DNA from 3 places in the Paenibacillus sp. MDMC362 genome. Region 3 is predicted to be linked to each of the others. Evidence: riboswitches for the same ligand, from Rfam matches in the RefSeq annotation. Region 3 holds a riboswitch; each other region holds the start of a gene.

Region 1 (10,763 bases), on a different contig from region 3:
CCTTGCAGTGCCGTTTTGTCTACTACTTCAAATTGTCTAGTCACAGTTTCCGACTGATTGTTATTTATACTAGCTGTAACATTGACCGTATATGCACCTGTACTCAGGGCCTTGTCAACTGGGAACTCCCAGTTTCCGTTCGCGTCAGCGGTCCTCTCCTCAGTGATGACAAATGTCGGGTCTGCTGCACTAACGATCTTAATCGTTACTTTTGCAAAAGGTTCTGTTACACCTTTCAACGTCGGCTTGGTCCCCGTAGTCTCACCATTGGTACTCGGTTGCGTCAATTCATTCTTGAATGATCGCCACACCAAATTATTATTACCTTCAGCATAACTTGCGAGAAGATGACCGTTATCGGCAAACAAATTACCTAGTCCTTGTAAACCGGCTCTGGCTGCTACACCAAAATTCGCTCCTACAGCCATACGATTATGTGCGGTAATACCTGCTTCTCCCGTAAAATCATCGTTTAAAGTAAGAAGCGTATTCCCTTGCAAAATAACGTTTCGCTCGGGTTTGTTCAATCCACTATTCCCTGTGATCTGTGCTGTACCGGAGAGAACCAACCGAGTGTTAGTATTCGTGCTGAGTTCAACCCCTCCGCCACTATTATCAGTGATTTTTCCTCCGGACATAATGAAATCTGCATTATCAACAATTAAGACCGCACTGTGTTCTGAAGTCGAATGCTTATTACCTGTGATTTCTCCACCCCTCATTTCTATAACCGCTTTTTGAGGGGCAGTACCTTTGAGATAGATTGCGGTTCCTCCAAATGAGGAAGAACTGTTACGCAAAATAGCGCCTTCTTCAATGATCAGTTTTGAATCATTATAGACATTTATTATTCTTCCTCTGTAGAAATCTTCCCCAAGCTTGGCATCAATAATAATATTTTCTAATGTAAGCTGGCCCTTCTCAAGACGAATAGGTGTATCTATATCTCCTGACTCACCGCTTGCCGCATCCTTTCCCGAGCCGCGCTGAATCACAGCGGTATCTACTGCATTGGGGTCTGTAGAAATCGTAACACTCTTGTTTTGGTCAAGATGAAGGTATTTTTTATCGGCCGTAACCGACAAAGCGATATTGTCCATGACATATATCGTTCCACCATCGACTACCTCCTGATAGCCTTTGTACAATGTAGCGTAAGGATTGTTCCGAGTTCCATCACCTGTGGTGTCACTGCCGCCGCTAGATACATAAACATCGGATGAAACTTCAAATTGTCTAGTCACAGTCCCCGACTGTGTTTTATTTTTATTAGCTGTAACACTGATTGTATACGCACCTGTGCTCAGGACCATATCAACTGGGAGCACCCAGTCCCCGTTCCCGTCAGCGGTTACCTCTTTAGAAACAACGATAGACTGGTCTGCTTCACTAACGATCTTGATCGTTACCTTCGCCAAAGGTTCTGTTACCCCGGTCAGCGTCGGCTTTTTCCCCATTACCTCGCCGTCGGCACTCGGTTTGCTCAAGTCATTCTTGAATGCTCGCCATACCAAATTCTTATTAGCATCATAACTTGCAAGAATTGAGCCAGAGTCGGCAATCAAATTTTCGACACTGCCCAGACCGGCATCTGTTGCTTGTCCAAACTGCGTTCCTGGTAGTATACTCTGCGTGGTAATACCTGCTTCACCAGTAAACACACCGTCTAGAATAAGATTTTTATAGTTTGCCATATTAACGTTTAACGCTTTGCCCGAACTATTGGTATTCCCCGTGATACGTGCATCACCCGACAGTAAGAGCATACCACCAGGAGTGCTGCGGAATGAAACTCCTCCACCAATATTGTCCGTGATTAGGCCCCCGGTCATAATAAATTGTGACCCATTATCAACCAAGACCGCCGCACCTGTGGAATTATTCCCTCGAATTTCTCCGCCTTTCATTACTACAACCGAACCTGTGTTGTCGACATGAATTACGCTTCCACTAAATCCTGAATTACTTCCACGTAAAACTGCCCCTTCTTCAATAATCAGTTGTGAACCTCCAAAGACATTAACTATTCTTCCATTGATCTTCTGATTATTGAAGTTACTATCAATGATAATATTTTTTAATGTTAGCTCGCCTTTAGTTAAATCAAAATGCGTATCAAGAGCATTAGTACCGCTTGGCTCGCCACGCTTAATCGTAACAGTATTTACTCCAGGGGCTGTAGTTATCGTAACACGCTTGTCTAAATTAAGCTTTAGTGCCTCTCCGTTTTTAGTTGTTTGTGTGATATTGTCCAGAAGATAGATCGTTCCTGTTCCCCCGTCGCTAATCTGACTATAAGCCTTACTCAATGTAGCATAAGGTTTACCTACAGTCCCATCACCATTGGTATCATCGCCACCGCTGGATACAAAAACTTCCGAAGAAGCAGCATAGCTGACTGGCATTCCTGAGCTTACCCCAAGGCCCGTGAAGACAAGGGTAAAAATCAGAAACATAACTCCAATTTTCCGCAAATTAATGTTGTTGCTTAGCATTTAGACCCATTCCTTTCTTGTGTGAAGTTTTCCATTTTCACCGTAGTGACGGCCCATTTTCACCTCTTTTTCACTACTTTTTCAACTGCTATGTCAGGGTCATACGAGCTGTAGTATTCGACTCAAAAAAACCGTTAGACTTACGGCTATTTCACAGCACTCGACTCCTTCAATAGAATAACTAAAAACCTCCATCCAAAAAGCAAATGCCAATAGACGGAGGTTTCCATCGTATTCGGCAACTGGCTGGCATAGGTCAATAGCACCATTAGCCCCTATAGCTTTGCGTCCCCGCTTTTCAACAGGTTTGCTCTTATCGTACGAGCTTTATATGTAATACTTGGTAACAAAACTACTTAAATTTTGATTCTTTTTTCATAAAAATACAAGGTACTCAGGTCTTATGTTTGTTGTATTTTATCAAATTATGTCTAATATAGTAGGGTTCTCTACCCTTTCGAATTGTACTATTCACTTCTATACAAAAACTTTACACGCCAGCGACTTGATGGATACTAACAAAATGAAGCTGTAATGCCAGTAGATTGACCCTTTTCTGTGGTATAAAAAGGCCCACTATTCATAAAATTTCTGAGTAAATGTCATCTGCTGATTTGATCCTGCGCTTCATATTATAAGCGACCGAAAAACTTTTCTTTACTTATGGCATGGTTCTCATTCAACACCATAAATACGGAATTTTTTCGCCGTCACTTATGATATTGTTCAGCTTAACGAGGCCTATCAGCTAAGAAATACGAAGTTGGAACCGGACCGGCAAGGTTTATCGACCAATATAAATCACTTGCGGACATATAAAGAAATGAGCCCAGTATAATTACCGGACTCATTTCATTTAACTGCCCAATACCTGGGATTCCTTTAATCAGGTCTTTTATTTACCTTTCCCGGCATAATAAATGTCGTTCCGCTTAAGGAGTCTCATGGCTTCACCGCCATAAAGGCAGGAAGGTGGCCCCGAGCCACCACTCCCCCATTCCGACTAAGGCTGAAGAAGTGAACTGATACGTGACTTCCTCATCCATGCCTTGGTTGACCCCCTCCATATCGCTTTGCTTCTGAGTCAAGGTTAGCTCATAGGATGAAGTCAAGCCATCATACTCTGCCGTGATGAGTACGGTTCCTTCCGACTTCGCCGTTACTACACCGCTAGCGCTGATCTCCGCTATAGTTGGATCACTGCTTGTATAGATGACGTTTGCCTCCACCTTTTCACGGCTTCCATCGCTGTACACTGCGGTAGTCACCGTTTGATCACTCTCGCCAACGACCAGTGTAGACATTCCTTCGAGCTCAAGCTCAATCAGGCTAACCGGCTCTTCTTCATTACCTTCTGATACCGATTGTAAAACAGGTCGTTTAGCAATATCGTCCCATCTCCAAATCGCGTTAAAGTCCCACCCTAGCCTGCCTGTATAGGTGGATGGAGTCTCTATTTCAATTTCAGATAGGCCTAATCCTTTAAGGTTTGTCAATGCTCCTTCAGCGACACCTTCTTTATCCACATTCATGCCGTCAAATGCATAATTATTTTCGAGCGTAGCGGTGTGCCCCGCAAGAACTCGTCCCATCACCCGGTTCGCCATCGTTGGCGCCGTAACCGAAGGGCTCAGGGCAATGGCATTTCTGACGACTGTATCATTGTATCCGTATCCAGTCACTCCGCCCGCATTGCTCGTCATCGCCCGAACGGTTCCAGACGCATACACGTTTTCTGTTAGGCTGCCCGAGTTCGTAATTCCGATTAGGCCGCCGGCCTGACTTACCTGAGCGGTTACATCCGCGGTTGAATAGCTGTTTCTTACGATACCATTAGAATAACCTACTAGACCGCCGACTGTGCTGGAGCCCGTAATGGAGCCTGTTGAGAAACTATTCTCTACCTCGCCATTGTTCGTATTGACGAGTATGCCTATTCTGCTTCCGCCAGTGACGCTGGCATCGGTCATGGCTATATTTTTAATCACTCCGCCATTGAGATGGAATAAGCCGCCGCTCGAAGAATGAAAATTAACTATTTTCTTCCCGTCGCCATCCAAAACACCGGTGAACGAAACCACTTTAAAAAGCGACTCAGCCGGTTGTCCAGAGTAATCCAGATCATGGTCCAACATATACTTTTCCGCCGGGAATTTTTCCATAACGTTCAAATCAGCAATGGACTTGATTTTGTAATAACCCGTTTCATTTCTTTCCAAAGGCACGACAGGCTCGCTTGCCTCTTCCGGATCACCGCTCAATACCGGGCGTTTTAAAGCATCATTCCACATCCAAACCGACTCAAAATCCCATTTCAATATATGGATATACGTATTGGAATTTTCAACCTGTTGCTGGGATAACCCTAAACCTTTTCTGTTGTCAGCGGCGGCAATACTTTCGCCTTCTACATCCACCATCATGCCATCAAACGCATAATTATTCTCAAGCGTTGCGGTATGCCCGGCAAGAACCCGTCCCACCACACGGTTCGCCATCGTCGGCGTCACGACTGAAGGATTGAGAGCAATAACGTTTTTAACAACCGTATCATTATAGCCGTAGCCAGTCACTCCGCCTGCGTTGCTTCTAAGCGCCTGAACGGCTCCAGATGCATACACGTTCTCCGTTAAACTGCCTGCGTTTGTAATTCCGATCAAGCCGCCAGCCTGGTTCAACTGAGCCGTTACATCTGCCGTAGAATAGCTGTTTCGCACGATGCCATTGGAATAGCCCGCTAGGCCGCCCACGGTGCTGGAGCCTTGGATGGAGCCCGTGACATAACTATTCTCTACCGTCCCGTTGTTCGTGTTAACGAGTATGCCTATATTACTCCCGCCAGTGACGCTTGCATTAATCATGGCAATGTTTTTAATCGTTCCGCCATTGAGATGAAATAAGCCGCCATTTTGTGATTTGAAATTGTCTAAGGATTTATGATTTCCATCAAAAATGCCAAGGAAAGGCGTCCCCTTGAATAAGGGTTCAAATAGCTGCCCTTCAAAATCAAGATCGTTTTCCAATATATAATTTTCATTTGGAAATTCGGAAATCGTCTTTAATTCTTGAATCGAACGGATGATGTAGTACCCGTCTTCATTCCGATCCAGCTTCGGCTTTGGAATATGATCTTCGTTAATTTGTTCCAAATTCCTTTGCAGTAATGGACGCTTGGCATCTTCATTCCAGATCCAGACCGAATCAAAATCCCAACCGAGGGTCTCCATGAAAAAAGCTGGCTTCGTGAATGCTTCTGCACCGCCCCCCTGTCCTTTTTCATTGTTTGGATCGGGAACCGTGACGCTCTCACTGCTAACAAACATATTTTCATCGGCGTAATTATTGACTAAAGTTGCCGTCTCCCCAGCTAACACTCTGCCGACAATTCGATTCGATGCCGTACCTGTAACAATCGATGGATTTAATGCCATACTATTTTGAATGACCGTATTGTTATAACCGTATCCGCTGATGCCGCCGGCATTGGATTCTTCTGCTATTACGGCTCCCATGGCATAGACCTGTTCGGTTATACTTCCCCGATTCGTAATCCCGATCAGGCCGCCGGCTTGCTTGCCCCTTGCATTTACTGTAGCTGTTGAATAACTGTTTCTAACGATACCGTTTGAGTAGCCCACAAGACCGCCAACTGTGGAATTGCCTCGAATAGATCCGGTAGTGTAGACATTCTCCACAATTCCGTCATTCTGATCAACCAGGATCCCAACATTGCTCCGGCGAACATCAATGTCTGCATGGATGATTCCTACATTTCGAATCGTCCCTTCATTAATGGCAAAGAGGCCTGCGCCGCCTGAAGAGATCATAACATCTGTAATCGTATGCCCTTGCCCATCAAACGTACCCGTAAATGGAGTGCCATTCGCGCCAATTGCCTCGATAAAAACGCCATTCCCATCAATGTCCCGATCTAAAATGAAATGTTTGTCCGGGAATTCATGCATTTTATAAAGTCCATTGGCACTTTTGATTTGATAGGGGTTGCCTTCCGAACCATCGCCCAGCATTCCTTCTTTAGCTATGAACGGGTCCGTTAACGGCTCTTGATCGATTGGATTATTAACCAATCTTACGACGATCGTATGTTCATCGCCAAATGCAAGAGGGTTATCAAATAAGATGATTTGTTCTCGTCCGAGATGTTCCAGCGTTGCTTCTTGAATAACCGTTTCCAACAGCTGTTCACCTGTATGATCCCGCTTTTCCCCGATCACGGTGACACGTTCAAGCGAGCTCGGGTAATTCAAGACCCCAACGCCCTTCAAGACGTTATTTTCCACAATTGCGCTCGTTAATTCCAAGTAATTAGCGGGTTGTTTAATCGTTAATGAATCAACCTCAACACCGTCGCTGTTGTAAGCTTTCAAGGTGAGCGATTGATCGTTTGATTCTAAAATAACACCCGTCTGCTTATTCTCATCATACACGATATGATCCCAGTCAAATGACTTGTTATCATAGAACGTTGGACCTGATGAACCAACGGTCACAAAAGTTGTGCCTAAATTCATCGCTTCTTCCGATATATCTTTTACACCGTCTCGTATGGTTGTCCGTTTATACACATGATCATGACCGCCAATATACAAACTAACGCCAAGCCGTTCAAATGCTTGAGACAATTTCACTCTCATCATGTCCATACCGGTCTCATCGCCGGATTGACCGCCATAATAAGGATAATGCCCCATAACGATTTTCCACTTCTTGTCGGTTGCCCGCAAATCTTGCTCCAGCCATGACAGCTGCTTGTCAAAATCCAGCACAGAATTCAGAACAGCAATGTGCATATCGCCATAATCAAACGAATAATTCGTTTCCCGGTAACTGCCTTCACCGTTCTTCGGCAGGTTGAAAAACCCGGAGAACGGCACGAGCTTCCGCTCTGTCGCACGTTCACGGTCCCCGACAATGTGAGCGGAAACCAGCCCCATATCATGGTTGTAAATATGGTTAAACACATCATCCCAAGCATACATATTGCCGCCGTTCTCGACCAAGTCTCCGACTTGAATCACCGTCTGTCCGTTTGAATTTTTCTCCTGCAGAACGTCCAGCATATTTTTAAAGAGCTGTAAGCTTTCCGGATTTCGATCCGGAACTCCAAGATCCCCCATCACATACATAACGGCTTCCTCTGAAGCTGGCGCGGTCCTAAAGCTATAACTGCTGCTCCAAGGTCCAGTCGGTGACATTCCATACCGATAGTCATACGTAGTCCCTAAGTCGAGATCTGTTAAATTCGCTTCATGAGCTGCAAGCACGCGATAGTTACTCTTGTCATACGTATCACCATAGGCCGCTTGAAAATAAGAGACTCCCGCTTGTACCACTTCCGCATGGTCCCACGTCGCCGCCGACTCCGGTTTATATTGAACATACGCTGTTTCTAATGCCTTATCGGTCACCAAGTTTATTCCTACTTCATGTTCGTTTTCACCTACATTAACCATGGGTTGGAATTCATTTAAAACTTTATCAGCATCCAGATTTTGTTGATCAACAAGCAATCGGATAAGTTCAACACGCGTATTTCCTTGAGCGTCGGTTGCTACATACTTAATGAAATACTCTCCATACATATCGATCTTGAAATGCTGATTTGCTACGGCTACCTCTCCCTTATCGTTTAAAACGATGGCTTCAACCGATAAGGATTGACCGCGATTATCTGTTGCCGAAGCGCCCAGCACTTCTACTTGGTCCCCGAGCTTAATGGTGTCCGGATATTGCCCGTGAACCGTAATTTCAGGCGCGTGCACCGTGCCCCTCGTTTCATCACCAATCCAAATTGGAGCACTTATAGCTTCTTCACCGTCAGCCTGAAAAGCTCTAGCGATGAAATAATCCCCATCTTTAGTTGCTAAGGTTACTTCCTTTTCAAATTTATGACTGGCAATATTACGATACGCCTTGAGAATTTCACCGCTGTTTTTATAAATCACGACTTTATCCAAAATATCATTAGCATCAGGGTCATTTATCCTTACTTTAAGTTCAATTTCTTTTGTTTTGGCCGGAAGGATCGCCCCCATCATCTGACCTTTGGCTGAAACCGCCATTTCTAGGTTCCGATCAAATGATACATAGGTGCGGTGGTTTCGCATCGCCTCGTAAAGACCTTCTCTTGTAAGGTTATCTCCCCACATACCGGTCACATGGGGCTGAACCATTCCCCAATTTCCTTTGTGCTCGTCTCCGCCAAACACAGGAGAAACATGCCAGCCTTGATCTAATGCCTTGGTATAGACTGCAAAATCATTTGAGGATTTGTATTCGATCATATTAAGGTTTCTGTCAACGTCTCGGTTATAATGTTTGAATTCATTGAAACTCCAATTACCTGACAAACGTGGATGATTAAACTGAGCAATTGCATGAGGATCTTGGGCAAGTCTTGCGTAAAAGGTTGGCAAATCATATTTGATGTCGCTCCAGCCCCAAGTGCCATCCGCGCCTACTCCATGTGTTCTTGCAAACCATGGGGCATTAAATAGGTTGATATGACCCGATTCATCATACCAGGTCACTTCCGTACCTGGCAGCGTAATAAATTCGTTATCGCGATTGTGAGCATCGGATTGCTCATGCAGCAGCTTGTATTCTTCTGAATAAGAGTCTTGAACATTCGTAATAAAATCACTGCCCGTACTGATGTCATAGGTTACGTCGTGTTCAGTCACTGCAAAAAAATCAAAGTCTGTATTAGCTTTCACAAACTGGTAGGCATCATTAGGCAACAATATCCCATCACTGAGAGATGTATGGCTGTGCATGTGACCTTTGAACAGTGAAGCTCCTAAGTACTTAGCTCTATGTTTTTGAGAAACACCTTCTTCTTTATCTGAAGACGCGGATACATTAATGCCGTAACAAAGATTAACAACCCCCGCAATGAAACAAGCCATCACAATAAAAGGCAGACTTCTTCTATTAGACTTCAATCAAAATCCTCTCCTTTTTCGGCTTAAATGGTGTTACAGGTGGATAAACAAGCAGCCCCTAACCAAAAAGTGCAGTCCGAAGGCTGTTCATACCATCTATCTTGTTCATTACAGCTGCAGCAATGGCTTAATGATAGGTGCAAGCGACTGTGCCATGCGCAAAAATCCGAGGTCCGTTGGATGTGTTCCATCTACCGTACAATCATTGACGAAATCATTGCCCAGCAGCTTCAAGCCGTCAACGAAATGGATATTACGGTCTCCTTCTGTCCGCCTCTGTTCCACATTCTCGATCTGGATCAGCCTGCGGCGATCATGAAGCTCCCTCCTCTCCATATAGAACTGATCTTCGGCAGTGCTAATCCTTGAGACTACTAATATAGGAACTTCGGGATGCCGTTCTCTCAGGATTTGGATAAACGCAGGCAGCGTTCGCGCGATGTTCCCGGCCTCGCCCGTATTCCCTTCATAATCAAGAATGAATAGCGCCGGTTCATCGATTTCCGACATGATATGCGCTAGCTCCGGCTCGCCCTTTCCATTCCCCGAGAAGCCAAGATTTACGAACTCCACCGGAATCATACGGCTGAGAATATTAGAATAAGCCATACCCGGCCGAGAGGCGCATCCCCCTTGCGTAATCGAAGTTCCATATATAATGACGGGTTTACTGCTTGCATAGGCAGGTGCATCGCTTATGGCGGCATCCTGATCTACACCGATCCATATCTCTTCTACCCCTTGGTAGAGCGGCAAGTTTAAGGTGACGGCCACATCTTTTTGTGTATCCCACTGATAAAGCTGGGATTCATATTCACTTTCCGTAGGTTTGAATCTAGCCGTGGTGATAAAGCTCTGTTCTCCCGGCTCTCCAAGATAGCAGTCAACCCCGCACTGCCCTGTAGGCGGCATATGATACATATTCGCCGGTCCGGCAAGACGCACCCTTATAACCAGCCTTGAAGAATTGGTGCGAAAGCGAATTTGCCCACCTGCCGTACAATAAGCAAGCGTATCAACCGCAGGCGGCAAGACAGTCCCTGAAGCCAAGGGCAGGCGTCTGTATATCCCATCCTGCGCAAGCCAAGGGAAGCCCGCGATGTGAAAGGGCGCTTCAAGCGGAGAATGCCATCTCAGCTGTTCGCCATTGGTTGCCTTCGGGTATATCGTTCCGCCCAGTTGATCTAAGTTTATCTCTTTCGATTGAACGGTCATCTATTTCTACTCCCTCACATTTGGAATACATATTTCTGAATCGCCTGAGCAACGCCGTCTTCGTTGTTGGTAGCCGTCATAACGTCCG
Region 2 (10,763 bases), on a different contig from region 3:
TTGCTGGTATTGCAGTTGCCACCTTGGTGTCTGAAATAATCAGCGTAGCAATTGGCTTCGTGATCATTCGATACAGCAAGCAATTCGCACTAGTTCATCTCCAGATAAGAGAACTGTTTGATCTTTGCCATATTAAAAAAATGGTGATTGTGAATCGCGACCTTTTCCTACGTACGATTTGCTTATTGGTGATGACCAGCTTGTTTATGGTTCAAGCGGCTCGAATGGATGAAACAGTATTGGCAGCCAACGCCATATTGCTGCAGCTCCATTATTTGCTAGCCTATGTGTTCAGTGGCTTGGCTAATGCCTCCAGCATTGTTGCTGGACAGGCTGCAGGTGAAGGAAATATCAATGGTTATCGGACTGCGTTGAAATTATCAGCAGTCTGGGGAGCGCTCTTTGCCGTGTTGATGGGGCTTGTGCTCATCGTTGATCCGTTAGACTTTGTGTCATGGTTTACGGGCGACCTACAGGTACAGTTGGCCGTGCGGGAACATATGTTTTGGATCGCGCTATACAGTATAGCCGGTGTATGGGGGTTGCAACTGGAAGGCATATTTTCAGGGGTAACACAGGCTTGGGCCATTCGCAACGGCATCTTTATATCGCTGCTCATCTACATTCCCGTTAACTGGATAGCAGGGTTGTCGTGGGGTAGTCACGGCATATGGCTGTCTTTCGTTATCTTTCATTTGATGCGTACTGTTTGTACCTCCATGTACACCGGGAGAGTACAGCGGTCGATATACTCATCTTAATTACATCTACTACAATTATATTCAGGAGGATTCATGAAAAAGAAACTTTTACTTGCTATGTTTACGTTACTGATTGTATTAACAGGCTGCAGCCAGGCTAGCAAGAATAACCCTGCGGCAGTGGACAAGAACGAACTAGTGTTTGCCAGCACCAAAGATATTCGCGATATTAATCCGCATCTGACGGGTGGCGAACTCGCTGCACAAAATATGGTTTTTGAATCTCTGGTCATGAATACACCGGAGGGCGTTAAACCCAAGCTTGCTGAGAAATGGGAGATCTCGGAGGATGGTTTGACCTATACGTTCCATTTAAGAAAAAACATCAAATTCAGCGATGGTGAACCGTTCAATGCGGAGGCCGTCAAGAAAAATATTGATGTCGTCGTAGCCAACTATGAGAAGAATGCCTGGCTGAATCTGGTGCAGGTTATTGATTCAACTAAAGTTGTCGATGAATATACGTTTTCCTTGACACTAAAAACACCATATTATCCGACGTTGGAGGAGTTGGGGCTTACGCGTCCTTTCCGAATGATCTCCCCTAAATGTTTCATCGACGGAACAACAGCGAATGGCGTCAATGGTTATGCAGGCACGGGACCCTATATATTGGCCGAGCATAAAGACAATCAATACGCGTTGTTTAGTGTCAATGAGAACTATTGGGGAGATAAACCGAAGATTCAGCATGTTCGTTGGAAGGTCATGCCGGATCACCAGACGATTCTACTTGCTCTGCAGAACGGCGAGATTGATCTCATATTTGGCGCGGACGGCGACATGCTAGATGCTAATGCCTTCTCCTCCCTGCAAGACGAGGGCAAGTATGTAACGAAGATCAGTCCGCCATCCGGTTCGCGCTCGATATTGCTGAACAGCAAGCGAGAAGCAACTTCTGACAAACTGGTTCGCGAGGCATTGCAATATGCCATTAACAAACAAACGATCGCGACCGGCATTCTCAACGACACGGAGCAAATTGCGGATGTCCTGATGTCTAAATCCACTCCGTACGCCAACATTGAGCTTAAGGTTCGTTCCTATGACACCCAGAAGGCCGAAGCTTTGCTGGATCAAGCAGGGTGGGCAAAATCAGACGATGGCTACCGTTATAAGGATGGGAAAAGGCTTAACCTGATGCTGTCCTATAATTCTGATAATGCGCAGGAGAAAACGATTGGGGAATCGATGCAAAATGATCTCAAAGCGATTGGCGTTGAGCTTGAACTGTTGGGTGAAGAAAAGCAAGCCTATTTCGACCGTCAAAAATCCGGTGAATTCGATTTGCAATACTCTTTATCCTGGGGCTTGCCTTATGATCCACAAACCTATGTGTCAACCTGGCGTGTGCCTTCGCATGGTGATTATCAGGCTCAGGCAGGTCTGGAAAAGAAGAAATGGCTGGACCAAACGATCAGCGATGTTCTCGTTGAGCAGGACGAAACTGCGCGGGCGGAGAAATATGAGCAAATATTCAGCTATGTGAATGAAGAGGCTGTGTATCTGCCGTTGACTTATTCCGTTGTCAAAGCGATTCATGCCGAACAGCTTAAGGGCGTTTCCTTCAATGTATCGCAATATGAAATCCCGTTTGAGCTCATGTATTTTGAGTAAGCAGAGAGTGAGTCCTTTATGAAACAGTATGTAATAAAACGCATAGCAGGTACCGTTCCGCTCCTGCTGCTGGTTACCTTCTTGGCGTTCATTCTAATTAATTTAAGAACTAGTGATCCGGCAGAGATTGCTCTGCGTGTAAATCAGATTACCCCGACCGAGGAACTGGTCCAGAGCATGCGCGAAGAGCTCGGACTTGACGATCCTTTTCTTATCCGATATAAAAACTGGATTATGGACAGCTTTCAAGGGAATTTGGGTACCAGCTACGTCAATAAAAAGCCTGTATTGGAAGAAATGCGTCAAGCGATTCCTCCAACGCTTGAATTAGCGGGGGCTACACTTATAATTATTGTCCTTTTCAGCGTTTCCATCGGGATAATCTGCAGCATCTTCGAGAATAGATGGCAGGATCGTTTTTTGCGGGGCTTCATCTTTTTGCTGTCAGCGATGCCAAGCTTCTGGATCGGCTTGCTGCTCATGTGGTATTTTTCGGTTTATCTGGGGTGGCTTCCGACAAGCGGGAAGAATGGTCCTTCATCCATTATCTTGCCGGCCGTCACCTTGTCACTAACCTTTTTATCCACCTATGTCAGACTGATACGCAATAATATGATTCAAAATACGCAAGAAAATTTCATTCTTTATGCCAAGCTGCGCGGACTCAAACAGAGCACTGTGATGTGGAAAGTGTTTTCCAATTCGATTCAATCGGCTCTTACCGCGTTCGGCATGTCTATTCCGCGTCTGATTGCTGGGACTGTTGTTGTTGAAAATATATTTGCCTGGCCCGGCATAGGTCGTTTATGCGTCAAGGCTATTTTTAACTCGGATTATCCTGTGATCCAGGCTTATATTCTGATGATGGCCGTTTTATTTATCGTTTGCAATTTATTGGTAGATATTGTGGTCGTGATGATAGATCCACGTTTGCGGAGGGAAGCCAAATGAGTTTTTTCAAGCGTCTTCAACAGGATAAGCTGGGTATCACTTGCTTGATGTTTTTGGGCGTGGTCTCCCTTGCAGGGATCTTCGCCCCTCTAATTGCTCCGCATGATCCGACCTTACTTCAGGTGGATATGAAGCTTGCCATGCCAAGCGCAGAGTACCCGCTCGGGACTGATCATCTGGGAAGATGCTTATATTCACGGATTTTATTCGGCATACGCACCACGTTCTTTTATGCTCTACTCGCTATGAGTGTGACGATTTTTTCCGGGGTCGCATTTGGAATTCTAGCCGGCTATTCGAACGGAAGAGTCCGGGAAGTCATTTTGCGTTTCTGCGACGCTATGCTGTCTTTCCCGTCAGAGGTGATGATTCTAGCTATTATCGGCATATTGGGACCCGGGATTATGAATATCGTGATTGCGAATATTTTGTCCAAGTGGGCCTGGTATACACGGATGATCTATAGCAGCGTTCAGCAGTATCGATCAAAAAACTATGTAAAGTTCGCTCAAGTCCATCAGGCTTCTCCAATCTATATTATGAGAAAGCATATTGTTCCCGGGATCTCCGGTGAAGTAACCACACATTCGACCCTAGAGATGGGCTGGGTGATTCTAAGTATTTCGTCCCTTTCCTTCCTTGGATTGGGCGTGCAACCTCCTGCTCCTGAATGGGGAATGATGCTGAATGAAGCGAAGAATGTGTTGTTCACCCATCCCTGGCAAATGATACCTGCCGGTATTACCATTCTGCTTGTCATCGTCGCGCTAAATTTTCTCGGTGACAGTCTGCAGCAGGCCATGAACTCGAAATCTTACATGGCAAGCCCGAAGCAACAACGCAAGCTATTCCGCTTGGGTGAGGGGAGGAAGATGGTAAGTGACCATACTGACCGTTAAGCATCTTAATATTGTTGATCTCAAGACCCAAAGAAGAATTGTAAAAGATGCTTCCTTCTCGGTGCAAAAAAATTCTTGCCTTGGTATTGTTGGGGAGAGCGGTAGTGGAAAGACGATGACTGTTCGGGAAATTTTGGGTGTGAATCCCCGCTGGATTCAATCTGAAGGAGAGATTATTTTCGAGGGCCGAAATATTTTGAAGGACAACGAAAAACAGCGGAGGTCCATTCGGGGTCTAAAAATCAGTATGATTCTTCAGGATGCAATGACGGCTTTCAATCCCATTGAGAAAATGGGCTTCCAGATGAAACAAACTTTTATGCAGGTATTGGGGGTATCCAGAAGAGAAGCTGAGCGATTGAGTTTGGAAAGTTTGAAAAAATTGAATTTCCCGGATTCGCTTGCCGTTTATAAGAGTTATCCTCATGAGCTGTCCGGTGGGATGCTTCAACGCTGTATGATTGCGATTGCTCTTGTTCTGAAGCCGGACATTATTATTGCGGATGAGCCTACAACAGCTCTAGACTCCATTAATCAATTGGAAGTCGTCAATCAATTTCAGTCCTTAAAGGAAATGACGGGTACCACACTGATCCTCATCTCCCATGACCTGGGAGTGGTGCAGCGGTTGGCCGACAGCGTTATCGTCATGAAAGATGGAGAAGTGTTGGAACAGGGCTCGGTCACTGATGTTTTTAATGAGCCTAAACATGCCTACACCCAATATTTAGTTAGCACGCGCCTGCAGCTTTCAGATAGCTTTATGAACACTTTGCATAGCGGGGGGAACAAAGAGAATGATTACGGTGGAGAATCTCCAGAAAAGCTATAAGGCTGACCGTGGGCTGCGGAATCACACCCAAAAGCATGTACTGACCGGCGTCAGCTTTCATCTGAACGATGGAGACTGTCTGGGCATTGTAGGGGAGAGCGGCAGCGGCAAAAGCACGTTATCCCGGATTCTGCTTGGATTAGAAACCAGTGACGGCGGGACCATTCGGATAGATGGTGTGCCTCATAAAAAGTGGATTAAGCAAAACAAAGGAAAATTCAGTGTCGTGTTCCAGGATTATCGAACCTCCGTCAACCCGAACTGGACCCTGCGGCGAATTATCGAGGAACCGCTTTGTATGCTACGAAGCGGCAAAAACGCTCATGCCGAACATGAAACGATCATTGCAGAGCTGATGGAGCGGGTAGAGCTGCCCCTTGACTATCTAAAGAAGTATCCGCATGAGCTAAGCGGTGGACAGCTGCAACGCGTATGCATTGCGCGTGCCTTGACCACGCGGCCGCGCTATCTTGTTTTGGATGAAGCCATTAGCTCGCTCGACGTTTCTGTGCAATCTCAAATTCTATCCCTTTTAAAGGAGCTCCAGAGGGAGTTTCAATTAACATATTTATTCATAGCGCATGATCTGCAAGCCGTAGCCTATATATGTAATCGCCTAGCCTTTCTGAGGGATGGGGTGATTATTGAGGAGCTTGATTGCAACCATTTTATGTGTGCACAGAGCGAATATGTGAAGTTACTGGTGAACTCGATCCTTCCCTTTCAATCGAGATTCAACCGGACGAGTAGCCACAATGTTAATTCATGATGAAAAGTTTCGATTTCCTATATCTGGGCTGGGATTGACCTTAAGCGTCTAAAGAAATAAGTAGAAGTAACCATGTACCCGATGCTTTCATTGCAGCACACTTGACTCACAAAATATTGAGATAGGTTATTCTTCTGACGTTACATCCAGCATTAGAAGGACTGCGTGGATTTCAAAAAAAGGAAGCTCCTTTTGGGTAGCTTCCTTTTGTTTATTTTGTGTATATGTTCAGATGCTTGCACGGTCTCCAGGACAAAGCTTTATTCATAGTGTTCTCGGTATGAAGATCGCTCAAGGAACACATTAGAGAATGCTTTTGTGTCAATTATGTTTCATGATTTATTGTCGAGGGATAAGAAGAACGTCCCACTGAAAGTTGCTATTTTAGAGGCTTTTTATTTTATCGGTACAAGTTCTTGTCCCGAGCCAATGAAAAGAACTTGTACCGATTGCCGTAGAGGACAAAAACATGTTCCGATTACCTTAGATGAGTATCTAACTATTACCGTTAAGTGCATTATGAACGGTAAATATTTGCCTTGATGCAAAAAGCATGGAGCAGTCCTTATATTGGTTATCAGACGGTACCAGCATGCAATGTACAAGGGTTATCCGTTAATTCTAGTTTCGCAGTTACACATCTTTCACTTCCATTAGATATAGATGAGTTATAAATTAATAGAAATACCCAAAATTGGGTATTTCTATTAATTTATATTCTATCCATAATAATAATAATTAAGTGAGCACTCATAACTATAAGACTCAATAAAATGCTCGATTGAATCACTAAGAAATAAAACTGACTCTAAGGTGGCGACATAAAACTGAGGGGAGGTGATAAAAATCAGAATTTACTTACGGATGCTTTATGACCATGTGTAGCGAGTAATTGGCATCTTTATTTACTAACGAGGAGGTTTGTTAAGAACATGATTGAGCACAAAAATGATACAAAACTTTCCGAAAGTGAAACTGCAGGTCTATTCTTGTTGGAGAGGTCATTGGATTATGTCTACTCGGCCGCGCTTCGGGCTGTAGCTCTCCTTGGCGTTGCGGATCATCTGGTGGACGGGCCGAAGACAGCTGCCGAGCTCGCCCAGCTTACGGAGGCAGATGAGTCGAGTCTTTACCGGGTACTGCGGTTACTCGCTACCAAAGAGGTGTTTCGTCAGAACGAGAGCGGACAGTTCGAGTTGACCGACACAGCCCAACACTTGAGAACGGACGCTCCGTCGTCGCTGCGGTCAGGTGTACTGTGGGTCACCGATGAAGTTATGTGGGGCTCTATCGGCGAGATTGTTCGGAACGTCCGTGGAGATACTTTCAAGAAGATTCATGGTAAGAACTTCTTTGAATACTGGAAAGAGAGGGGGGTGTCGTCTGACGGTTACGATTTCCACTTCGCATATGATTCATTCTCGAATAAAGAGAACGAGTTCCTTGTACGAAATTATGATTTTCCGAATGGCGCAACCGTCGTCGATGTCGGAGGTAATTTAGGCGCCTTGCTGCTGGGGATCTTGCGGAGAAATCCTACGTTGTACGGAATCTTGTTCGATCAGCCGCACGTCGTGAACAGGAACCGGCTCGGGGAGTTGGGCGACGACAAACGTTGGGAAATCGCTCCAGGGGACTTCTTCAAGTCGGTTCCGAATAACGGGGACTTCTACATGCTAAAGTACGTCATACATGACTGGAACGACGAGGATTGCATCCGGATCTTGCGTAACTGCCGAGAGGCGATGGCTCCTGGCGGCCGGGTACTCGTGATGGATCCCGTCATCCCGCCGGGGAATACGCCGCATATAGGTAAATTATTAGACCAACTCCTCATAGGGGTTTGCGAGGGAGGTCGTGAACGAACGGAAGAGGAGTTCCACCGATTGTTCGCCAGGGCCGGCTTACGGCTGAATCGCATCATCGATACCGGCTGCCACATTTCGATCATCGAAGCAGTAGCCGACTGAGGCTCGGGACAGGCTCACTTTAAGGTAGCTCGGATCGGTCATGAAGGTGTGTTTACTTAAATTAGTAGCACACCTTTCCGAGCTGGCTCTGGTAAAACCTTTAGAAGCGTTGCTTAGGACATAGTCTCTTATAATAGATACCCATTTTTGGGTATTTTTTTTGACTGGAATATTGCTTATACTGACTCCAAAGTTGATGTTATTTAATCATTTGACAAAATCATACTTCGTACGATAATAGCAAACCCACCGAAAGGTGGCGACGCAAAGCTAAAGGGGCTAAAGCGGATATCATCATGATCGCGATGCCAGCCAGTTGCCGAATACGACGGAAACCTCCGTCTATTTCAAACACGTTTGACGGGGATTTTTGTGTTTCTACTTTAATCTCGTAAAGGGGGTATGCCGCGCCATATATTATAGTTTACGTTTTAAAAACTAATAGCAACGGAACTGGAACAGGATCGCAGCAGCTAAATGCTCAATAAAACACTTTCCCAAATAGCCATAGCCGGAAAATTGGTATCAGGATAGTTTGGCTCCGTTCGGTACGACATCATCTTTAAAAGATTAGTAGGTGAAATCTACCTTGAGGGGTGATCTCCAATTCGCGTCGCTCTCGTAGGAGGAGGACCGGCAGCAGTATGCATGTTGGAAAGTCTTATTCGTGTCCGTGACCTCCTGAATCCTTATGCATATTTGGACGTAACTGTGTTTGACCCATCGCCAAACCCATGGTGCGGCCCTAATTATGCGCCCGATATGCCCGAGGCCTTAACAAATGTATACACTTCTGACATGTCAGTACGATATTGGGACACGGAGCACGTTGCCGACTGGTTAAAAGCTAACGGCTATGCACACTTTGCAGGCACCATGTTTGCGCCGCGTGCAATAATCGGCAAGTATTTTCAGGATTCAGCGAAAAAATCGATAGCATGCATGAATACTTTCGAATATATACGCGAACAGGCTACTAAAGTGACACTAAGCGACTGTGTTGCCGTAGAAACACCGACACGAAACTACAAGTTTGACTATGTAGTCTTATGCATGGGCGGTGCAACCAGCTCAGATCCCTACGGACTTCAAGGACAAGATAAATTTTTTAGTACACCTTATCCTTTAAAAGAAACCTTGAGTAGCATAGGCGCCGATGAACGCGTAGGAATTATAGGTTCTGGGCTGTCCGCAGTAGATCTTACGCTTGGATTAATGGCAAAGAATCATCGTGGACCTATTACACTCATGTCGCGACGAGGACTTCTTCCTTCGGTACGTCGTCCACCAGTCAAGTACAGTTTGCAGTATTTTACGGTAAAAGGCGTTGAGGATATTGTTGCTGCAAAAGGAAGCTTATCTATCAGGGATCTTATCAAACTAACATACAGGGAGCTTGATCACGCTGGAGCATCAAAACAGGAGATAATCGATGAAGTACTTTCAGAACGCTACGGAATCGATCGATTACGGCTTCAAATGGCACGTTTGGATGACGGCGGGATTGCAAGTCAGCTTTGCATCAAAATACTAGCAACTGCTTGTGAGGACGCGTGGTACTTTCTAAGTTGCGCCGAGAAGAAATTTTTATACAGCAATTTTCGGCACATTGTTTACAGTCTATGTTGTCCCATGCCGAAACATCGTGCAGCTCAAATACTTAGACTTGCCGATTCAGGCCAGCTAAGCATTCTACGGGGACTACGGTCAGTTTCAAAGGATGAACAAGGTCACTTTGTAGCTTTTGCAGAAGGTAACTCAACCATTCGCTTTGATAGAGTATTCTCAGCTATTTCCGGTGAAAGTCGACCCTCTCCGCTGGCTTTGCCACTCATAGAGGGATTGCTGAAAACTGGACAAGCGAGTCCCCATCCCCTTGGCGGTCTCAATGTTGAGCGCACAACCAGTAGACTAATAGATGCCCTCAACCGACCACAGACACAAATATACGCACTTGGTAACACCGTTAGCGGAGCGTTATATATCTTTAACGGGATATTCTTGCTTGCGCGGCGTTCAGCCCATGTTGCCCAATCGATTGTCGAACACCAAAAAGCGACAAAAACAGCACGACACAGCCCCAGGTCGATATACGCATAGCCAAGTCCAGTATCCAGGTCAATGTTGACTATACTTACATCGTGCAATCCATGTGGAAGCAGGTCACGAATTAATCGTGTCACGACAATCTACCGTCTCTCAATAAAAACTTAACTTATAGGAGGTCTTCATAATGCTAGAAACCGAAAAAGACGTTGCAGTTTCTGAAAGTGAAGCGGCGGCACTGTTCTTAATGGAACGGACGGTGGAGTACGCCTACTCAGCAGCACTTCGCGCCGTTGCTCTCTTCGGAGTTGCCGATCATCTGGTTGACGGGCCGAAGTCGGTTGCCGAGCTGGCCGAGGCCACCAAAAGCGACGAGTTGAGGCTCTATCGGATACTGCGGTTGCTTGCTAGTCGGGGGGTGTTCCGTGAGAATGAGAGCGGACAGTACGAATTAACCGCCGCGGCAGAGTTCTTGCGAACGGATGTGCCTCTATCGCTGCGGGCAGGGGTGCTGATGCTCACCGATGAGACATTCTGGCGTCCGAGTGGTGAGATTGACTGGGGTGTCCGTGGTACCCCTCCCTTCAAGCGGATTTATGGAATGTCATTCTTCGACTACTGGGCTCAAAAGGGGGCGTCGGCTGACGATTTCCACGTCGGAATGGCGTCGATGTCGGAGATCGAGAACGAGTTCCTTGCGCGCAGCTATGATTTTCCGGAGGGTGCAACAGTTATTGACGTCGCCGGCGGTTTCGGCCGTTTACTGCTACGGATATTACAAAGAAACCCTACATTGCACGGTATCTTATTTGATAGGCCGCACGTATTGCCTAGGAATCAGCTAGGGGAGCTAGGTGACGACAAACGTTGGGAACTCGTATCAGGAGACTTCTTCGAGTCGGTCCCCCGCGGAGACAT
Region 3 (10,763 bases):
GGTAACGGGCAGGGCGGTTAGGCGTGAAATTGGCCATCTTCACACGTCCAATCGATTGAATGATGCGGCGCAGGAAGAGGGCATCATCCCGCATATTGTATGCAATGAGCAGAAGCACGCTGATCATGGCCGTCAATATGATCATAAAGATGGTGATCAGCATCCCGGCATGCTGACGGATGAGCATAGATAAATCGATGATGCTGACGAATTTGAAATTAAACTTGGTGGATGGAAAGGAGACATAAAAGATATGCTTCAAAACGCCTTTCGAAATAATGCCGTGACTGCGTTCTTTCGCCGCGGCTAGTCGGGATAACTCCTCCAGGTCCCGGTCCTGTTCGTTACCGATCAGATATATTTCACCGGAGGGGCTGACTGCAGCGGCATTACCCAATCGGAAGCTTTGAACGGATTTAAAGATCTGCTCGCTGCTGACCAAGAAGCGCAGCTCACCGAATTCCTGGGAACCTGACGTTGGATTCGACAGTTTCTTGCGGTATACGAACCCCTTCATCAAGGTATCGCGAAAAGTTTCATCCGTATTCGGAAGCCCGAAGGTAAAGCTTGCAATTCCGTTATCATTAAAACGGACGACATTGCCATACTTGTCGGTATGCGTGCTTATCTGCGTGATTTCGCCCTGCGCCCAGCTGTACAGATAGGTCTTCACATCCTCCGGAAAAGAAACCAGCGGCTGTGAGAATTGGCTGTTCTGCAGCCTGCGGGTTAAGTAACCCTCAGCGCTGCTGCTTAAAAAGCTGCGAGCATCATCCATCAGAGCGGGATTGGAATACATTCGCTGCATGTAAGCCTCGATGCGATCGGCATCATACTGCAGCTCATTCTCTACGCGCGAGAAGGCATTGGCCGCCTCGATGCGGGCATTGCCAACCCATTGATTCAGCAGCATGGCACAGGTCAGCGTACCCAGCGTAAGTCCGATGACCACGACGAAGATGACATAGGCAATAAACTTGTGACGATAAATTTTGATTTGCAAAAAAGAGCCCATACGACACCTCGATTGCAGCAGGTCGTTGAAACAGATGTTGCCATATCTCAATTTAACACGATTAGCGCCCAGCTTCATAGATCTAAGGAAAAAGCACCCCTTAAGAGAGCCTCATTAAGGGATGCGCCTGATTGTAATCTTACTTGAAGTAATTGTTGATTTGCTCTTGGGCAGCTTGCATAATCGTGTCCATGCCGGCTGACTTTAATTCAGCCGTAATCTTCGGCACCATGGTTTCCGGATCGGATGCGCCCGTGATCAGCTCATATTTGTATTTATCCCATACGGCTTGGCAGTTCGCCACTTCGGTCTGAAGATCGGTGATGTCCAGCGCAAAGCCCAGAACGGTGGAAGAGGTCGCTGCATCGTTCAGCTTTTTAACCTGCTCCCATTGATCTTCAGGGGCGCCCTGGGTCACCGCCAAATTGAAGAATGTGCCTTGCGTGTAGGCAGCCAGCGGCCAAGTATCGGATGTACGCTCAATCACCTTTTCGCCATCGACATTGTTGTAGTCGACGCCTAACTCGCCGAATGCCAGCATATTGCGAAGTTTAGGATCGGTATTCACTAATTCAAGGTATTTCAATGCTTCCTTCTTATACTTGGAATTCGCTGAAATCGCGTTTAGCGAGCCTTGGATCGTGCTGGTGGTATAGATCGGTCCATAATGCTGTACCATATTATACTTTTCAATGGCGTCATTGATTTGCCAGCTGACCTCGGCTCCCGGGAATGCCTGGGCTGCAAAGAACGGTCTGCCTTTGTCGTTCTCCGTCTTCGTCGGAGCGTCCGGGTTGATGATGCCATCCTGATACCACTGATGCAGGAGCTTCAGATTTGCCATGATATCCGGCTGCTCGAGAACGGAGACGACCGTGCGCGATGCATCGTCCGCTTTTACGCCGATGGGAGGGAAGCCCAGCGTTAAATCGTCATATTCGTTAAAGAAACCGTTCAAGCCTTCGCCTTGCGTCATTGGCAGCGGATAGAAGCTTTTGCCTTCGCCGGCCTTCATGTCACGAAGCGGCTTATCCAGATCCTGCAATGTTTTGATATTGTTGATGTCGATATTGTACTTTTGCACATACTTGTCATCGAATACCCAGTACTGCGTCAGCGCGGAATCCTTGTATGTCGGAACGGAATAATATTTGCCGCCGATCTTGGTGCCTTCCCATACCTTTTCGGGAATCAATTTGTACAAGTCCGGCGTTTCGCTCTGAACCAGATCCGTAATATCGGCAAACGCGCCCATTGTCACTTGCTTGCTGTATTTACCGCTGTTCGTGAACATGATGTCGAAGGGCTCGCCGGTATTCACGATGGTGTTCATTTTGGTGTCCCATTCGCCCCAGCTGGCTACCTTGATGTCGACCTTCACGCCAATCTTCTCGGCCGTATAGGCATTCATGGCATCGACCGCCTTGCTGAAATTGTTCGGTACTTGGCCGCCGATGGTCCACCAGGTTAGCGTCGGAATATCCTTGCTTGTCGTTTCGGAGTCTTTGGATGTGTCCGGCGTCGCTTGGGATCCGTCTGTTGTGGAAGCAGGCTTCGAGCCGCCGCAGGCTGCCAAAGCGGTCAACATAAGCGTCAGCACGCACAGCGTAGAGATGAACTTTAATGCTCTTTTCATTTCATTTCCCCCTTTTTGAAGTTAAATTACCTGAGTGTTGTTCAGCGGATATTTATCATAAACCAAGCTTGTCTTGGTTTATTTCGTCATTAGCCCTTCACGGCGCCGACCGTCAATCCGGAAATAAAATACTTCTGGAAGAAAGGGTAGGCGAATGCTACAGGCAGCACGATGAGAATGGCGACCGCCATGCGGGCGGATTCCTTCGGCATCGTTGCGACGAGCATGGCGTAGCTAACGCCCATACTCGCTGCATTCTTGGCGAGTGCATCGACATTGCTCATTAAGCTGTTGAGCAGCGCTTGCAGGGAATACAGGTTCTGGTTGTCGATATACAGCATGGATTGAAACCAGTCATTCCAGTAAGCAAAGCAGAGAAACAATCCGATGGTGGCGATGACCGGCAGCGAGATCGGCATGATGATCGAGAAGAAGATTCGCAGCTGGCTCGCGCCGTCGATTTCGGCTGATTCGATCAGCCCGTCGGGAATCGTGCTTTTGAAAAAGGTTTTACATATGATGACGTTGAACGATGAAACGGCGAGCGGGAGAATAAGCGCCCAAATGCTGTCTTTCAGTCCCAGTAAATTCGTGTTAATGAAGTAGCTGGACACCAAGCCGCCGTTGAATACCATCGGGATGAATACCACCCAAGTCAGAAAGCCCCTCAGCTTGTAGTTTGGGCGAGAGAGAACGTAACCCATGGAGGCGGTTAGCAGCACCCCGAGCACGGTACCGACCACGGTAACGAGGGCCGATACACCGAGGGCCCGCAGAATCATCGTTCCCTGCTTGATGATGTAAACGTAAGCCTCGGCCGACAAAGCAACCGGCAGCAGATGATATCCGGTCTCTCGGATGGACTCCTCACTGGAGAAGGAGATGGACAGAACAACGATTACAGGTATGACGCAGAGCAGCGCCAAAATAATAAATACCAGGTTGAAGAACAGGTTGACGGCTTTATTTGTACGGTTAAACTTCTCAAGGCCCGTCTCGTAAGTGGTTTTTGGTGTCATCGTCTTGCCTCCTTACATCATCGCGCTATCCGGATCGATTCGACGAACAATCCAGTTAGCGATCAGAATCGTAGCGCATCCCAGAACAGACTGTACGAATGCGGCTGCGGATGCCATCCCTACGGTGGCGGTTTTCAATTGTTTATACACCATGACATCAATGGTGGTCGCCACGTTGAACAGCGAATTGGAGTCTCGCGTGACCTGATAGAACAAACCGAAATCGGTGTAAAATATGCGCCCTACGGCCAGGATGAACATCATGACGATCACCAGCTTGAGCATGGGCAATGTAATGAATCTTGTCTGCTGCCAAATCGAAGCGCCATCAATAACAGCTGCTTCATAATAGGTGCTGTCGATGCTCGTGATGGTTGCCAAATAAATGACCATACCATAGCCCAGGCCCTTCCAGACATTTAAGAGAATCAAGAAGAATGGCCAATATTTCGGCTCCATATACCAGTTAATCGGGTCGCTGCCCATACTGACGAGCATTTGATTGACAATTCCTTTGTCGAAGCTTAAGAAAGCCCAGCCTACCGCAGATACGACCACCCAGGATAGGAAATAGGGGAGGAACATCATCGTCTGATAGACCTTGCTTGCTTTACGGCTGTGGAGGAGTCCGATCATAATCGCGAATAGAACGGGCAGAACAATCCCCAGGACGATAAACACAATGTTGTATCCAATGGTGTTGCGAATAATGATCCAGGCGTCATTCGATTTGAACAAGAATTCGAAGTTTTTGAAGCCTACCCATGGACTGTTAAACACATTGCTCAAAAAGCCGCCGCTAATTCTGAAATTTTTAAAGGCGATAATGATCCCGAACATCGGTAAGAAACTAAACAGGATGTACCAAATCGTGGTCGGCAGCGCCAAGAGGGTTAGTTCCGTATCCTGCTTGTGCCAGCGTATTCGTAAGCGCTTTCGTTTTTTAGGTTCGGCTTGTGAGCTCATGTTTGTCACTCCTTACGGTGTTGTCTCGCTTGTCGTGCACTTGTTAGATTTATTGTATAAGAGGAAGATTCGATGCTTCCAGATAACAAACTTGATACTATAGTCAACAAACGTTAGATTCAAAAGATTTATTGCTCTATTGGTCGATTAATTAACAAGAGCCAAACGTTCGGATTAGACAGCTCTGTGGGACCTATAACAATATTACAAATTTTAATTTTTTTATTGATAGAAATGGATATATTTGATATGATGTATTCACAAAAGCTACTCACGATAACGGCAAACTTGTCGAAAGGCAAGGACGCAAAGCTACAGGGTCTTCTTGACGAAACGTCAATGACAGCCAGCTACCGAACGAAGACGCTTTTTTTGTTTTTTTGGACAAACATCCACTGAATCCTGTGAAACTCTAATACGATAATGGCAAACTTGTCGAAAGACTAGGACGCAAAGCTACAGGGCCTTCTTGACGAAATGTCAAATGGCAGCCTGGCCACCGAAGGGGAGTTACAGCATGCGCAACGCAATGTTCGCGATAATTGGACTTTTTGCGTTACTGATATGGGCTCCGGTTGTACAAGCTGCACCATCTGAAGATTGGCTGGGCTTGGAGGAACTGGATCGTGGGGCAATCGTCATTCGGTATGACGTGAAAGCAGGCACCAAAACGAAGCTCATGATCGGAAAAGGTCAGGATCAATATACATATGGGCTTTCGAGGGCGAAGCAGCAGGAAGTTTTTCCACTGCAGATGGGCAACGGGAACTACAAGATTTCCGTGCTCGAACAAGTCAGCGGCAGCAAATACAAGATCGTACAGGAAGCGGCAGTTAAACTTCAACTGACGAACGGCAGCCAAGTATTTTTGAACTCTGTACAAAATGTCGATTGGAGCGAAGAGGGCAAGGCTGCTCAGCTTGCGAAAAAGCTAACCCGCACTGCTCACTCCGACAAGGAAAAAGTACAGGCTGTCTACGAATATATCGTCGGGACGGTTCGGTACGACAACGCTCTGGCATCCAGCAAGCTGACGGATTACCTTCCCGATAGCAACCGCACGATCGCTGGACAAAAGGGAATGTGCTACGATTACGCCTCCCTGTTCGCTTCCATGCTCCGAAGCCTCGATATTCCGGCAAAGCTTGTCATGGGAACCTCGGAATACGTCGATGTCTACCACGCCTGGAATGAAGTATATTTGAACGGGCAGTGGGTAACCATTGACACAACCGTCGATGCAAGCTGGAAAAGCAAAGGGGCCGGATACAAAATGATTAAAGATGCCTCCAGCTATTCAGCAACCAAATACTACTAATTAATGCGTAGCAATAAAACTAAGCTTTGGACGATTATGTCCAAGGCTTATTTCGGTTGTATAGAAATTGTATAGTTTTGGCCGATATAATGCAGGAAGCCCGCTGGGTTCTGAAGGAAAATACAGACACCAATGAATCGTGCGCCCGTAACAGGTCCTGAAGATGATGGCTCGTGAAGTCCATTATTGGCATGCATTTTGATAGAAGCATGGGACGAATCAGCGCACGAAAAAGTAAGATCGGAACCGAATATTACGAGGGTAATGATAAGATTGAGGGAGAGATTATGAAGAAAAAAGTAAGTGGAGTTGTTGTGGCGCTGCTGCTTCTGTTTCAAACCCTATTGGGCACATTTGCTTGGACGGCGAATGCGGCGGGTAGCGAGCAGCCATCAGCCATTACTGTGCAGGAATCAGAGACTGGCGTGCAGGAATTAGAAGTTAGCGAGCCAAAGACAGTCACGGATGACGTATATAACACGCCAGCACCAGCAGTCGACATGGAAGGAATACTCACCAAAGTCGTATTAACCGATGTGAACGGTACCGTGGTTGATGCGGTGTATAATCCGGACAGCAGCCTGGACATCGGTGCAGCGGTTAATCTCAGCTACGAATGGGAGCTACCGAACGGACACGGCTACAAGAAGGGGGATACATTCACTTTCGAGCTGCCGATGCAGTTTGAGATTTTTACGGACATTGACGCACCGCTCCTTGCCGGTCAAGGCGAAGTTGGCCGATTTACGGTTGATCGGAACGGGAAAGTTGTGATGACCTTCAACGATTACGTGGAGAATCATTCCAACATCAGCGGCAAGCTGGAAATTCGCACAGAATTTAAGAAGGAAGTTCTTAAAGGAAGCACTGAAATCATTATTGCATTTCCGATAAAGGGTGGGGTTCAGACCGTCGTCGTGAATCTGAAGCCGCAAGGCGGAAAGCTGATCGAGAAGCAAGGAAAAGCGATTGGCAAAGACCGGATCGATTGGACGGTACAGATTAACAAGTCGCTCAATAAGATCAAGCACGCGGTCATCACCGATGAAATGCCTGAAGGCTTGGAGCTCATCGGGGATTCCATTGAGGTATACAATCTGCAGGTTAACGGTGACGGCTCGGCGGTTCTTGGCGAACGGCTGGATGCCGGCAAGTACACCGTTCAAACAGGCGGTGGCGGCAAGCTGGAGCTTGCATTCCAGGATGAAACAATCAGCAAAGCTTACGAAATTCGCTTTTCGACGAAGCTTATCGGTCAACAGTCACGGTTTGAGAATACCGCCGTCCTGTCAGGCGAAGGGATGGAAAATGTGGAGTCGACGGCGACCGTAACGGTAGATCGCGGCCAATTCTTGAATAAGTCGTATCGCCAGGATAAGGATACCGGAGTCATTACTTGGACGGTGAAATACAATTTCAACGAAAAGAAGATTCCGAGCGCTCAAGCCGTAATTACGGATGAATTTAGTGAGAATCATACCTGGGTTGCCGATTCGCTGAAGGTGTATAACGGGAATTCGACGAATGCCAAAGACCTGGTTTCAGAAGAGGATTATAACGCTGTAGCGAAAGGCACGAACGGATTCGAGCTTCAATTCAAGCAGGATATCGATTCGCCTTATACGATCGTTTATCAGACGATGCCGGTTGACCGCTTGAGCTCCGAAGGTCAGGAGGTCAAGAACAGAGTTGTATCGGGCGAAGCATTCAAGGAAGTAACGGCTCCGGGCTACGGAAGCCGTGCCCTGGTAAAAGGATCCTCGAACGTCAATTTTGACACAAAAACCGCGAAGTGGAAAATTACGGTCAATGGCGATAAAAAGCCGGACGGCACCAAATACAGCATGGAGAAGGTAGTCATCACGGATACGTTCCCGCAAGGCGGACTCGAACTCGTTCCGGATTCAGTGACTGTAAAAGCGGACGGGAAAGTCGTTCCAGAGGGCGATTATAAAATCGTGATCGATGATGTACGCAGCGGGTTTGTCATCGAATTCTCCAAGATTGACGCCACTTATACGATTGAATATGAAACGAAGTTTAACATCGGCTGGCTGAAGGATCGCAAACGGGACTTTTTGAACAGAGCCTCGATGACATGGGTCGAAGAAGGCAAGAGCAGAGGGCCAATTGAGCGGGATGCTAGCTTCTCCGCTGACGATTATACGAAAAATAACGGCGGTAAAGGCGGCAGCTACAATCCTGTCGACAAAGAAGTGACGTGGAATATCAAGATGAATTATAATCTCGATTCGCTTAACGAAGCGATCGTAACCGATGCTCTGAAGCACCAGCAGAAGCTTGTGCCGAATTCGGTCAAGGTATACGAGATGGAGTTGACCGGGGGACGGAATGGCGCTCAGAAGGGCTCGCTAGTTCCAGCTGAACAATATGCAGTGACTGAACCATCAGAAGCTAACGGAAACCAGCTGTCCGTTCGGTTTACCAGCCCGATCTCATCGGCATACTGGATTGAATTCAAAACATCGCTGGAAGACACATTGATTGTCAACAAAATCGATAATACCGCCGTACTGCTGGATGGCAGCGCTAAAAAAGCGACATGGAACGCCAGCGTAACGATTCCTCACGGCGGCGAATATGTGAAGAAGAGCGGCTCCCAGAACGGAAACAAAATCGACTGGGAAATTCGCATCAATGAAGGTCAGTCGCATATTTCCAACGCAAAAATTATCGATAATCCAAGTCCGAACCAGATCTTGATCGAGGATTCCTTCCGCTTGTATGCGACCAAGATCAATGCAAACGGAAAAGCGGAAAAAGCCCAAGAGCTGACTAAAGGGAAGGATTATACCTTAACCATCCATAGGCTTGATGGTGATAAAGAGACATTCGAGTTGAAATTCACAAATGACATCTCGACGGCTTATATTTTGGAATATCAGTCGTTCATTATTGCTGAAGATAAAGAGGCTGTACAGAATAAGGTGGCTCTCGAAGGAGATCAGCTGAAGACGGAGATTCGGGAAACGACGGAAGAGGTTATTGTCCGTACTTCCTCGGGTTCAGGCTCCGGAGGCGGCGTAACGGGCAGCCTGGAAGTAACGAAGGTGGATCAGGACGATCAGACGAAGCCGCTGGCAGGAGCCAAGTTTGCGCTCTATGATAAGGCAGGCAAACGGACGCCGATCGTTAAAACCACGGATGATGAAGGCAAGATCCTGTTTACAAAGCTGCTGTACGACGACTATGTTTTGGAGGAACTGGCCGCTCCAGAAGGATATAAGATCGAGCAGGCGAAGTGGGACGTAACGATTGATTTCAGCATCAAGAATCAAGACAACGTTAAGAAAATGATCGTTACGAACCGCAAGGAAGAGCCTGTAATTCCTGGCGAACCGACGGATCCGACAGATCCGACAGATCCGACAGATCCAACAGATCCTGAAAACCCAACGGATCCTGGCAATCCGACCGATCCAGGCAACCCGTGGAACCCAACAGATCCTGGCAATCCGACGGATCCAGGAAACCCGTGGAACCCAACGAATCCTGGTAATCCGACGGATCCAGGTAATCCGGGGAACCCAACGAATCCTGGCAATCCGACAGACCCAGGTAATCCGGGGAACCCAACCAATCCGGACAATCCGACCGGTGAGGTAGAGGTGCCGGACGAGGATGTTCCAAGAGGTGAACCAACAACGCCTGAGACGCCTCAAGAACCTGAGACACCTCAAACACCTGAGACACCTCCAGCAGAGCCGGAAACACCTGCCATCGATATTGACGAAGAGGATATTCCGCGAGGAGGAGTCGATCCTGAGCCTCAAAAGCCGGATGCACCAACTCCGTCTGAGAACGCTTCGACACCGCAACCGACGGTTCCGATGCTTCCAAAAACGGGAGAATCGAGTCCTTATCCGTTCTATTTGGCGGGGCTCGGGCTGATCGCTTTCGGTGTATGGTTAGGTCGCAAACGGATAAAAATGAAACCATAACGTCTCACGCTATACTTCGGCTCTTCTTGTCCAATTACCTGGGCAAGGGGAGCCGTTTTCCATGTTGGGGATTCAATCCCGTCCATTAGGCTTGTTCGGAGATCAGATCATGGGGCGAGTTATATCCCCGTTTCTAAAATTGTCTCCGTTTGATTCAAACTGGTCAACGCTACACTAGCCTCCCATAACTGTTTCCTATTTTCATGGTTATAAGAAAGTTCGGATGATTTTATTTGTTTCGTACCTTCAAAATATTTCCCTGTCGTTTGGTTAAACCTGCTATCGGTTACTAGCGAAGCCAAAGCTTTCCCGGACTGACGCACCGTATTCACGTTAGGGTAAAATAGCGTTAAAACAGGCATAAGATAGTTCCAAACAAATCTCATAATCGGCGTATAGCTTTGAGCAAGTCCCGTGCCTGGCATCATTCCCGGATCGAAAGCATTAACGGTAATATTCAGGTAGCTCTCAAAAATAAGGAAGATTTGCTGGCGGCTGTTGCGGTTGAAAATTTTGAGATGCTGACCAGCACGATTCGAAAAACAATGGAGAGCATAAACGATTCGCGAAAACTTATATATGCTATTTTGTGCACGTATTTTGAATTTGGTAGTGTTTAGAAAAGGCAGAAAACATTCGGAAATCTCCAACCGAATTAACCGCCATCATGTATGCGTTCATCCATGGCTTGGTTGAATTGAATTCAGCCCAGCATACGGAATCGGAAAAGGGACTGGATCATCCAACCCATCTTCTCGATTCTTTTCTCGATCTGATTTTTATTTAGGAATCGTGTCTAAACCAATGTGCAGTAACATAAATACCAAAAGTACCTCTGATCGAGATC

What was found. A riboswitch is a leader RNA that binds a small molecule or an ion and turns the genes downstream of it on or off. The one in region 3 is predicted to bind cyclic di-GMP.
Region 1: linked by a shared signal. The riboswitch ahead of DP091_RS11615 (Ig-like domain-containing protein) and the one ahead of DP091_RS28160 (transglutaminase-like domain-containing protein) in region 3 are both predicted to bind cyclic di-GMP.
Region 2: linked by a shared signal. The riboswitch ahead of DP091_RS21175 (FAD/NAD(P)-binding protein) and the one ahead of DP091_RS28160 (transglutaminase-like domain-containing protein) in region 3 are both predicted to bind cyclic di-GMP.

What each region holds. Positions count from the first base shown of each region.
Region 1 is NZ_QLYT01000022.1:47-10,809, forward strand. It holds partial or broken gene DP091_RS11615 (Ig-like domain-containing protein) at 1-2,495, opposite strand, end outside; cyclic di-GMP riboswitch class I at 2,730-2,817, opposite strand; gene DP091_RS11620 (CehA/McbA family metallohydrolase) at 3,446-9,460, opposite strand; gene DP091_RS11625 (SGNH/GDSL hydrolase family protein) at 9,569-10,675, opposite strand; gene DP091_RS11630 (Cof-type HAD-IIB family hydrolase) at 10,690-10,763, opposite strand, start outside.
Region 2 is NZ_QLYT01000042.1:596-11,358, reverse strand. It holds gene DP091_RS21210 (MATE family efflux transporter) at 1-761, shown strand, start outside; gene nikA (nickel ABC transporter substrate-binding protein) at 795-2,378, shown strand; gene opp1B (nickel/cobalt ABC transporter permease) at 2,397-3,329, shown strand; gene opp1C (nickel/cobalt ABC transporter permease) at 3,326-4,228, shown strand; gene DP091_RS21190 (ABC transporter ATP-binding protein) at 4,209-5,060, shown strand; gene DP091_RS21185 (ABC transporter ATP-binding protein) at 5,026-5,829, shown strand; gene DP091_RS21180 (methyltransferase) at 6,762-7,799, shown strand; cyclic di-GMP riboswitch class I at 8,029-8,123, shown strand; gene DP091_RS21175 (FAD/NAD(P)-binding protein) at 8,406-9,899, shown strand; gene DP091_RS21170 (methyltransferase) at 10,033-10,763, shown strand, end outside.
Region 3 is NZ_QLYT01000069.1:51,843-62,605, reverse strand. It holds gene DP091_RS28180 (sensor histidine kinase) at 1-1,015, opposite strand, end outside; gene DP091_RS28175 (ABC transporter substrate-binding protein) at 1,155-2,651, opposite strand; gene DP091_RS28170 (carbohydrate ABC transporter permease) at 2,741-3,670, opposite strand; gene DP091_RS28165 (ABC transporter permease) at 3,683-4,636, opposite strand; cyclic di-GMP riboswitch class I at 4,908-4,994, shown strand; cyclic di-GMP riboswitch class I at 5,052-5,140, shown strand; gene DP091_RS28160 (transglutaminase-like domain-containing protein) at 5,154-5,954, shown strand; gene DP091_RS28155 (LPXTG cell wall anchor domain-containing protein) at 6,242-9,916, shown strand; gene DP091_RS28150 (Rossmann-fold NAD(P)-binding domain-containing protein) at 10,036-10,566, opposite strand.